DNA from 3 places in the Paenibacillus sp. FSL L8-0435 genome. Region 2 is predicted to be linked to each of the others. Evidence: predicted binding sites of a transcription regulator. Region 2 holds the regulator's gene; each other region holds the start of a gene.
What was found. The regulator Rex, encoded in region 2, represses fermentation and respiration genes when NADH is low (regulators of the CRP and FNR family bind a similar motif). The targets are predictions, from matches to a motif close to TTGTGAAATATTTCACAA.
Positions count from the first base shown of each region.

Region 1: the regulator Rex is predicted to act here: its motif matches at 1,822-1,839, upstream of adhE (bifunctional acetaldehyde-CoA/alcohol dehydrogenase).
Region 3: the regulator Rex is predicted to act here: its motif matches at 2,731-2,748, upstream of NST33_RS17035 (L-lactate dehydrogenase).

Region 1 is NZ_CP150185.1:4,639,624-4,643,471, forward strand. It holds gene adhE (bifunctional acetaldehyde-CoA/alcohol dehydrogenase) at 1-1,741, opposite strand, end outside; gene NST33_RS20655 (Crp/Fnr family transcriptional regulator) at 2,172-2,888, shown strand; gene NST33_RS20660 (hypothetical protein) at 2,976-3,722, opposite strand.
Region 2 is NZ_CP150185.1:4,457,350-4,461,197, forward strand. It holds gene NST33_RS19730 (amidohydrolase) at 1-588, opposite strand, end outside; gene NST33_RS19735 (redox-sensing transcriptional repressor Rex) at 575-1,228, opposite strand; gene dinG (ATP-dependent DNA helicase DinG) at 1,447-3,848, opposite strand, start outside.
Region 3 is NZ_CP150185.1:3,936,678-3,940,525, forward strand. It holds gene NST33_RS17020 (hypothetical protein) at 1-393, opposite strand, end outside; gene NST33_RS17025 (hypothetical protein) at 851-1,060, opposite strand; gene NST33_RS17030 (YCF48-related protein) at 1,207-2,484, opposite strand; gene NST33_RS17035 (L-lactate dehydrogenase) at 2,822-3,751, shown strand.

The sequences.
Region 1 (3,848 bases), 180 kb from region 2:
TGAATTTTTGTTTCAGGTCGTTGAAGTCCGTGTCTGGGTATTCATAGAACAACCACATGGCTTTGGCAGCATCCATCGGTGATCCACCGCCGAGTGCGATAATGCAGTCTGGTTGGAAGCGGCGCATCATTTCGGTTCCGCGGTCTACCGTTGTTGTGGATGGATCTGGCTCAACATCGGAGAATACTTCGATCGCTACTGGCATTTGGCGTTGACGCAGATAGTGTTCTACCTTTTCAACATATCCAAGCTTCACCATCATGGCATCCGTAATAATCGCTACACGTGTGATGTCAGGCATTTTGGCAAGATACTGCGTTGCCCCTTTTTCGAAATAGACTTTGTTCGGCACTTTGAACCATTGCATATTCACGGTACGGCGAGCCACCCTTTTCACATTGATTAAGTTCACAGCGGTTACGTTGGAAGAAGTCGAGTTACGTCCGTATGATCCGCATCCCAGTGTCAATGACGGCATGTTTGTGTTGTAGATATCCCCGATGGCACCGTGTGTGGATGGTGAGTTCACAATAATCCGTCCAGTTTGCAGACGATCTGCGAATTTGCCAATCACTTCTTCATTTGTGGAGTGGATAACCGAGGAGTGACCCATGCCGCCAAAAGCAACCACTTCTGCTGCACGTTCAATTCCCTCTGCTGCCGTTTTAACTTTGTAACAAGCCAGTACCGGGCTTAATTTCTCAGCCGACAATGGGAATTTTGTACCTACCCCTTCAATCTCGGCCACGAGAATTTTGGTGCCTGCTGGAACTTCAATACCGCACAATTTCGCAATGCTTACCGCAGATTGACCAACAATCGCCGGGTTCACCGCACATTTCTCGGCATTAATCGCACCCGCTGTCAATTTTGCTGCTTCATCTTTGTTAACAAAGTAACAGCCGTTCGCAATCATTTTTTTCTTCACTTGATCAAAGATCGGTTCTTCAATGATGACCGCTTGTTCAGAAGCACAGATCATGCCGTTATCGAAAGACTTCGACAGGATCAAATCCGTTACTGCCTGATTGATATCCGCGCTTTTCTCGATGAAGCAAGGTACGTTACCCGGTCCTACGCCCAGTGCAGGTTTACCACAGCTGTACGCTGCACGTACCATGCCTGATCCGCCTGTTGCCAGAATGAGAGCCACATCATTGTGATTCATCAGTTCGTTTGTACGATCCATGGAAGGATCATCAATCCATTGAATACAATCTGCTGGTGCACCATGTTTCACAGCCGCTTCCAGCAGGATTTTGGCAGCTTCCCGGCTACAATTCTGTGCAGATGGGTGGAAACCAAAGATGATCGGGTTACGCGTCTTGATGGAGATCAGTGCTTTAAACATCGTCGTTGATGTTGGATTGGTAACGGGTGTAATCCCCATAATAATGCCGACCGGCTCCGCAATTTTCTGGAAGCTCTCATATTCGTTATCTTCAATCACACCTACGGTTTTGTCATACTTGATGCTGTGGTACACATATTCTGTTGCAAATATATTTTTGGTGATCTTATCCTCATATACTCCGCGGCCTGTTTCTTCTACGGCCATCTTAGCGAGCATCATGTGTTTATCCAGACCCGCAAGCGCCATCGCTTGCACAATCCGGTCAATCTGCTTCTGGTCCATCTTCATGAATGCAGCGTGTGCTTTATTCGCTTTGTCGATTAACGTTTGAATATACTGACCTGCTGTCGGTTCTTTTGCTGGGGCGACTTCGTTCTTTACAGCCATCTCCCTCATCCTCCTAAAGGTTCGTATTAGTTTGTCTCTCTCGTTTACATTCACATCGTAACATGACAATAAACTTAATTATGTGATTTTTTTCACAAAGTATAACAAATTTAATTTAAGTTTTGTAGTGTCCTTCATACGACCATTTTCACTTCCTATTTAAAATATAGGGCTGTAAAATTCATCCTCCCCATTAAAAGTGAATTTTATCACAATGTTTGAAATTTCGTCATTTTTGCCCCCTTTCCTTCCCCCTCAAACGGTAAGATTAGGTATATACTGAACTTAAAAATTGAACCACCGCAATTTGTACCGTCCTTCTTCCCGGCCGAGATGACCCTGATCAGGACGGCAACGGTTTGCGGCGAACCTCGGAGGCTACTGCTTATTACAGAAGGTCGTCCGATGGACACAAAGGGGAGATAGACTTATGAGAGAACTAACAACTGTACTGGAAAAGCGCGGTAATACCAACTGTTTCTCGGAAGCAAATTTCAACCATCTGTTGGTTACCATGAAAGATAGAACCTATCCGGAAGGTACACATCTGTACTGGGAAGGCGATATCTCTGACAAACTTTATTATATGAAACGGGGTCGTGCCCAGATCACCAAATCCACGGATGAAGGCAAGGAACTGATCATGTACATGTATCAATCCGGTGATATGATTGGGCAGGCTGATCCCTTCTTTGGCTCTAAACACAGCTTCTCTGCGGAAGTATTAGAGGATAGTGAGATCGGTGTACTGGAGCATAAAGACCTGGAGATGTTAATCTGCCAGCATTGTGACTTTGCGATCGACTTTATGAAATGGATGGGCATCCACCACCGGTTGACACAGACCAAATTCCGGGATCTCATGTTATACGGCAAACCGGGTGCACTCTGCTCCACCCTCATTCGGTTGTCGAATTCGTATGGTGAGCCTCATGGAGAGCATGTCATTATTCACAAAAAAATTACCCACACGGATCTGTCCAATATGATTGGAGCCACTCGTGAAAGTGTAAACCGCATGTTAAGCGACCTGCGTAAGAAAGATGGGATTGAATATGACAATGGCATGATTGTCATCAAAGATCTGAAGATGCTGCAAGGGATCTGTCACTGTGAGCTTTGCCCGAACGAGATCTGTCGTATTTAATATTTGACTATGCAATCGGAAATTGTTTATATATTTCAATGAAAAAAAGCCCATCTCTCTAAAAAGAGATTGGGCTTCTTGGTATACTTAGGATGCGTTGGTCAATTCAAGCTTTACCGCATCACGTGGATTCAATTTCATGTCCAAACCATTTTCCATTAATTCTTTGTCATTCACCATAATGACCCACCGCTCATTCATACGAGGCGTGACATTCTCGACCGAAACGACAAATTTGTTATTCTCCGACATTCTTACAATGCCGCTGGACTTCAACACATCGCGAACTGTGCACTCCTGAACATAGACGCCAGCATATTGACGATTAAGAGTTGGCATAATGTTTCCACCGCTAACCTTGAGTAACGTTGTCTGATATGCAACGCCATCCCCCCCACTGTCAGCGGCTTTCACGTAAATGATCACTTCATCTTTGGCATGAAGCTCCATGTCCCAATCTTCCTGCTCAATATCCTTGCCATTTAATTTGACAGCCCAGCTAAGCGAAGAATCCAGAGAAACTTCACCGACGGATTGAATCCGTTTGCCATCTGCCGTAAAATCAACCAGTCCGCTATTGAGTAATGCTTTTTTGATTGTCAAACCCTCACTAAAATCTCGCTTAATGGACTTTGTTGCATCAGGCAAAAACGTACTGCCATCTACAGCCACTGTGATTGTATTCGCTGTTTCTGTCTCTTTGACAATTGGCTGCTCAGAAGGCTGTGTCTCACTACAACCAGCCAAGATCGCCAGTAGGAGCAAACATACACCTATGTAACCGGGGATTTTCTTCATCATGTAGGTAACACCACCCTGCGTAAAATCATTCACCCTGTTGTCCATAACCTCTATTATGGCACAACCTTCGGCAAAAAAAAGTGTCAAAGCCGTTACTTTTATAGGGTTCCGCCTCCAAATAAGGCTTGTACAAGAAAGAGAGCCTGCACACAGGCTCTC
Region 2 (3,848 bases):
AGGAGGGCATGTATATGGGGCATGTGGCGAGATTACGGTTGTAATACGACCATCTGCCTGTCCATTCCACTCACGTGCAAACGCTGCCGACTCCTCCAGCTTCCGCAATTGCTCTTCTTTCGAGCACAGCCCGATTACACCACGTGCCAGTGCTGCTCTAACGCCGGATTGCTCCACAACTTTGGCCACTTGATCCATGTGATCATACATGTCCAGGAAAGCTGTAGTTCCGCCTTTCAACATTTCAAGCACCGATAGCGAGGTTCCCCAATATACATCTTCTGAAGTCATTTTCGCTTCCATCGGCCACATTTTTTCCTGCAACCATACTTGCAATGCAAGATCGTCTCCGTGCCCTCTGAGCAACGACATCGCTGCATGACCATGCGTATTGATCAGACCCGGCAGGAAGAACAGTCCTTTTCCATCTACCTTGGTACTATTTTTGTCTTCATCCGGCAATGTCTCACCAATATGCACAATCTTGTCATTCTCAACAACCATGTATCCTTGGACCACGTTCCATGTTGTGCCGCCTTCATTAACGGCAAATTTGCCGTTGTGGATTACCCATCTATTTGTTGTCATCTTCCTCGTCGTCCTTTCCAGTCTCCAAGTAATAGGCCAAACTAAGCAGATCCGTTGTAAAGTCAGCATGGTGAATGCGGATATGCGGCGGTGTTTTTAGAATTGTTGGTGCAAAATTAAGGATCGCTTCGATTCCGGATTCAATAAGCTGATCGGCTACATTTTGGGCTTCCGTATCCGGAACCGTGATAATTCCGATGCGGATGTTATCCGTTTTAACCGCTTCCGTCAATTCATCCATTGGTTTTACCGTCAAACTGTTGATTTGACTACCAATCTTCGGTCCATATGCATCAAATACAGCAACAATCTTCATGTTGTCTTTCAGATATGCGTTGTAGTTGGACAAGGCTTGACCTAGATTACCCGCGCCTACCAGAGCTACATTAATTTGCTGATCGATCTTGAGAATGTGACGAATTTTCTCGATCAGATAGGATACATCATACCCGATCCCTTTACGACCAAAATCACCGAAGTAAGCCAGGTCTTTACGAATTTGGGCCGGATTCAGATCCAGCCTCTGTCCAAGCTCTTGAGAAGAAACAGTAGCCACCTCACGCTGATGCAACTCGTTCAAATAACGCAAGTATACAGGCAGACGTCGTACCACCGCTTCCGAAATTTTATCCGATTTCATTCTTGCTCCCCCTTACCAAGGCCACGATAAAATAATAGATGAAAAGATGAGCATTCTGTATAAACTCAAAGATAAACGTGACATTTTATACAGAATGCTCCTTGTAATTTAGGTTATAAGTTCTTACGTGCAACTGCTTTAATCGGATACGGAAATATCTAATAAAGTTTAACGCCAAACAATAGTGTCATGCAATGATGTAACGAACAAAACAACCATTATTTTTGTTCATTAGCAGGTTTTTCCAACCACTCGGTAATTCGTGGAACCATCTGCTCCGTGAGCATGTGTTCCATTTTGGGACCAGGTAATGAATATAAAAAGAATTTACCATAGTACGCTTCAATCACCCGTGTATCATAAACAATGACAATTCCTCTGTCCTTCGCTGTACGCACCAACCGGCCAAATCCCTGTTTGAAACGAATGACCGCTTGCGGCACGGACAGTTTCATGAACGGATTTTTCTTCTGTTCCTGAAGCAGCTCACTCTTGGCTTCCACCAACGGATGATTCGGTGGCTGGAAAGGCAGTCGAACAATAGCGAGACAGGTTAGGGCCTCTCCCGGGATATCTACACCCTCCCAGAAGCTGCTTGTGCCCAAAAGTACCGTTGCTTTGGCATCTTGGAACCTGCGAGTCAATTTGGAACGACTTCCACTGTCAACGCCTTGCCCAAGCAACGAGATGTCGTTACCAGACAGTGCCTCCTTCAGCGGATCATAGACCTGTCGCAGCATCTTGTATGAAGTAAACAGAACCATCATGCGTCCACGCGTAGCAATTGCCGTCTCTGCGAGTGATTGCACCAGCATATTAACAAAGTGCGCATCACCCACACTTCCCTTCACACTCGGGAAATCACGCGGAATCACCAGAAGTGCCTGATCGCGATAGTTGAAAGGTGATGGCAGCATCGACGTTAACAGCCGATTATTCTCGGAAGCTTCCTGCAAGCCAAGCTGTTCAATCATGAACTGGAATGACTTATCCACAGAGAGCGTAGCCGATGTAAGCACAACACTTTTCTTTTTGTCAAAAAACAAATCCTTAAGCTGTGCACTGACATCTACAGGTACGGCATACAGCTGGAGAGATTTACTGCGGAACTGGCCGCTAGCTTCCATCCAGTATACCGTTTTGGCATCATCCATGCGCATGAAGAAACGAAGATTCTCCTTCAATGTGGTCAGATCTTTCAACAATCCTGTAATGTCCGTGATCAGACTATCCGATTGATAATCATCCTGATCCTCTTTCACCTCAAGCAGCAATTTGTCCCCTTTGCGAACCAAATCACCCAGAGTCACATAGATCTGGTTCTCCAGATCCTGCAGCTCCTCCCATTTTGCCGGTTTCTGAGATGCTTTCAGACGCAGTGAAAATTGCCCCGTCTCTCCCGGTGAAGCATCACTTCGTTCAGGCAACAGACCGAACAAGGCATCGCTCATACGATCCCACAGTTCCTTGACCTCAACAGCCAGCGGGAACATCTGATCCACCATGGAGCCCCATTGCACTGAATTTTCATGCCCGGATAACTGGGAACGAAGCATAGGCAGCTGACCATTACGACTGTCTTTAAATAGGCGGGTCAGTGTATGAACCAAGGTGAAATATTTCATATGCATTCCAAGATGTTTACCAGCGACATCCTCCAGATGATGTGCCTCATCGATCACAAGACTCTCATAGGCTGGCAGCAGCTGATGCGCGGCTTTCACATCCGTAAATAATTTGGAGTGATTGGTGATTACGATATCAGACAACCCTGCTTCATGTTTGGCACGATGGTAGAAACATTTGCGGAACCATGGACAGGATCTTCCCAGACATGATTCGGATTCACTCTGTACGGTCTCCCAGAAGTCCCCTCCGCGTCCGCTAAGGTTAAGCTCCTCATCATCTCCGGTTTCGGTCTGCGTAAGCCAGACAATCATCTGAGCTGCTGTGAAATAATCCTCTTTAGGTGTGGCGAATTCACGTTTATTGATTTTGTGTTCAAATTTGCGCAGGCACAGGTAATGTCCACGCCCTTTGAAGACAGCAGCTTTAAACGGGAACGGAACCACTTGGGTCAGCATCGGAATGTCTCGCTCTCTCAATTGCTCCTGCAGATTGATTGTATGCGTGCTAACCATAACTTTCTGTTCTTGCTTCACACTTTCGTAAATAGCAGGCAAGAGATAACCCAGAGATTTACCAGTGCCTGTTCCTGCTTCGATCAAGAGATGTTTCTCTTCATCCAGGGCTTGCCTTACACTGCTGAACATCTGAGTCTGCGCTTCACGCTCTTCGTAATGATCCAGTGTATCCTTCAGGTTCTCCCGAACCTGGTCCATAAACTGTTCGAAGCTTACACCATCAAGGGGGTTAGCCTCCCGCTCATCGCGTGGTGCACCAATATCGGTCCAATCACTTACATTAAGAGCAAGCTGACGATAATAGGTATGTCCGTCCAGATCCTGAATCGGCTCTGCTTCCTTCTCACTGCGCATTCCGTCCAAGAACCAACCCAAGTCACTGTCTTCTGGTGCAAACAGGTCACTGAGGCGCTGAATCGTTATGAGCGGTAATTCCTTTAACTCATCCAGACACTTGAGAAGCACATAGGCTGTCG
Region 3 (3,848 bases), 520 kb from region 2:
ATTTGCATACTTTAAAGCTCTTGAATCAGCGATTTGAACATCTTTCGTTTCTAGCACATTCTCTATGTCGCTTATATTAATATGCTCCCCCTTTTGTACAACTTCTTTAGTAACCTGATGACTCCAAAGGTGTCCTAATTTAGAGTGCGCTTCATAGTAGCTTAGGAACACGCGATGTAATGAAAAAAAATTACTTTCACCTACACTTGAAATCATGTTATCCACATCTTTATGATGAACCCGAAATAAGCGCTTTTGCTTGGTAGCGTACCCATCTTCTACATTAATTGTTTCTCCATCCTCAAAATCAATATAAAAAGAATTTAACGCAGGTAATGTATCAAAATGAGCAGAAACAATAAGTCCGGAATTTTCTGAAGATAATCTATGCAAGTTAATTTCTCCTTTTAATTCGTAAATTCAATTCCAAGTAGATTCAATTCATTTATACTAACTTCATGCCCCTATAGTTTTCGTGCCTTTATCACAAAGGTTACAGGGAGCATCTTTGCTTTATTAGCAAAATCATCATTTTACAGTTGCATCAATTATCAAAGTAACATTTTTTATAAACAGTCTATCCTCTTCTGCAGCAACACATTTGTGGATGACAAAAGTTGTCCTTTGGTATCCCAAAACAAGCCATTGGTTTAATGAATACTACGTTTATCCTTGTCACCTTCCTCCAAACTAAGAGTCAATAAACAATTCCACATTTTGAGTAATTTACCTTAATTATTTCTATAATAACCCATGCTGCAATATTTGCGAAGTGAATTTAAAAGCGCATACATTTCTCTCCAAATCAAAAAGAACCCTCCCGCAGGAGCGTTCTCTGTGAATGATTAGCCTAAGCGTACATCAGATCCATAAACTCGCGAGTTACATCTTCACCTTCGGCTGGTTCGGGCTGGTCTGCTTGTGCGTGTTCTGCCATGCAAGCCTTCACTGCTTCCTCTGTTGTACAACGATTCGCATCGTCACATGTGTAGCACAATTGAAGCATATATCTGGTTAATTCATCCGCCTGCGTGATTTGAGTTTGACCGTTGGTTCTCATCTTCATCACTCCTTCTCTTGTTGAGTTAAATATATCACCTTCTAGTGGATTTATTTGTGATTTATTTCACAAACTAAACAAAAAAGAAAAGGAACCCTTAGGCTCCTCTCCTTTCTCCTATCTATTCACATCGATAACACCCTACTTTAGAGTACTTTCCAATGTACACCGCCATCTACCGTTTGCAATAACAACGATCTTTTGGCATCTGTATTTTCAACCAATATCCAGCCAAGCTTGGGGGTAACCATCTGCATCTTCACAATCTCCGGATAGTCTTCGAGAATTTTCTCCAGTACACTGCTTGCAGGAAGAACGCTCCATGTTTTGCCCGCATCCTTGGTGTGGTAGGTTATGCCCTTTTGCATCGCCCAACCTTCCGATGCGTTCAGAAATACCGGTGAAAGGTTACGATTTGGACCCGTTTGTTTGTTTAAAGTGAAATTGGACAGCTTCCAGCTCTTTCCGCCATCGGTGGTAAAGAATCCATTGAATGTCGTGCTCTCCCCTTGAGAACAGGACATTGACATCCAAGCTGATTGCGCTTCACGTCCAAAAAATTGTGGTGAACTAACACTGAAATTACCACACCCGTTGAATTTGTTTCGATCAAAGAAGGTTGGTCCAGTATTCCAGTTCTCTCCGCCGTCTGATGTTACATATAACTTCGGTGTGCCGAACTCCAGCGCTGTTAAGAAACCATGTTTTGGATCCGAGAAAGTCATCCCCATGGTGTATCCACGTTTGGAAATCTCTTCTGCTTCCTGTTTGCCATCTTCATCACTGGATGACATCCGATTCCAGGTAATTCCACCGTCCTCGGTGAAGTAAAGTTTCTTGTCCTGTTTACCAATAGCGGTATCGACCGTGGTGAGAATCCAGCCTTTCTCAGGAGATACAAATGAGATCGCAGTCACTTTATCCGTCTTGGACAGAGAAGACAGGCTCCAGGTTACGCCCCCATTGTTGGTGCGAAGCACCATGGTATCTGTTCCACCCATGCCTTCACGAACAATCCAACCATGTGCACGATCTACAAAATAAATGCTTTGTCCATATTTAGGGTTAGCCGGAAACTGTACATTTTCCGAAGGTGAAATATTGGTCCAGGTCTTTCCCTGATCCTGAGTGTAGTACAGGCGCAGTGCATTCCGCGTCACACCCCACGCCAATCCTCCGTTGTCATTGAGCAACTGAAAATCGGTCAAACGGGTCTGTATTTGGTACTTGGCCATATCTGCAGATTCTGTACTGTTCACAGGGGGAACGACAGTTAATGTCTGCCCTGTATTCCCGGCGTCCTCCTGCTGCTGCGGAGGTTCTGCTTCCGGAGGTTGATCTGAGTCGGTGCATGCAGCCAATACAGCTGCTATACCTATAGACAGCAATGCTGTCTGCGCGATTTTAATCCATTGCAAACGCAAGTGGGTTCCACCTCTCTCATCCAATATACAGGCGCGCATGCCTGTCCTATGGCGTTTTATTTACGATTCATCAGAATCCACTGCTCCTATTCTACCACAAACCTTATGTAAAAGGCTCAATTGCCGACTCATGGTTGACCCACTCCCTTTTTCCAGCTCATACTCTGGGCTATAGGTCGCACATTTATTACCATTAATTTCATCCTAAACTGTTTTTCGACGGAATAATTGGTAAAAAGACATGAAATGTGAACTATTTTATAGACAACACTCGCTTTATATTCTCTAATCCCTTAATATGGATGGGAGTATAACCCAAAAAGGAGATGATATGAACATGACAAATAGTGCAGCTCTGAAACCAAGTCGTGTCGTGATTGTAGGCATGGGTGCGGTGGGAACAACAACGGGATACACGCTAATGTTGAGACAGCGTTCGTCCGAGTTGGTATTTGTGGATGTGAATCATGATAAGGCAACCGGCGAAATGCTGGATATGAACCACGGTCTTCCATTTACGGGAGGCGTGAAAGTATGGGCTGGCGATTATTCCGACTGCAAAGATGCGGATATCATTATTATTACAGCCGGTGCTTCCCAGAAGCCTGGCGAAACCCGGATTGATCTGCTGAAGAAAAATGCAAGCATTTTCAAAGATATTATCGAGCGTATTACTGAAGTGAATTCTCATGGTATTTTGCTGATTGCAACCAATCCTGTTGATATTTTGTCCTATACTTCTTGGAAACAAAGTGGATGGCCTGCTTCCCGTGTCATCGGTTCAGGTACATTGCTCGATAGCGCACGTTTCCGTTACCTGATTGGTAAAAATAAAGGGATCGACCCGCGTAGTATTCACGCACACATTATTGGTGAGCATGGAGATTCCGAAGTACCGGTATGGAGCCTGGCTAACGTTGCAGGAACAGATCTGGAATTGGATGAAGAAACACAACAGGATATCTTTGACCGTACCAAAAATGCAGCGTATGAGATTATTAATGCCAAAGGAGCGACTTCCTATGCAATCGCCCTTGCTCTGGACCGCATTGTAGCTGCAATTCTCGGCAACGAAGGCTCCGTTCTGAACGTATCCACTTACCTTGAAGACTACAATGGTGTATCGGATGTTTATCTCGGAGTTCCATGTGTTGTCGATCGCAACGGTGTGCGCGAAATTCTGCCTCTTCCGCTGAATGAATCCGAGAAAGTGGCTTTCCAGGCATCTGCTAACAAATTAAAAGAACAGATCGCTGGATTGGAATAATCTAGCCTCGCATTCATTCATATCGTGAACGATTTAGCATGTTAAACGTTGTGAATTAAGATATCTGTGCTAGCTAAAAGGACCATTTGTTTCTTCC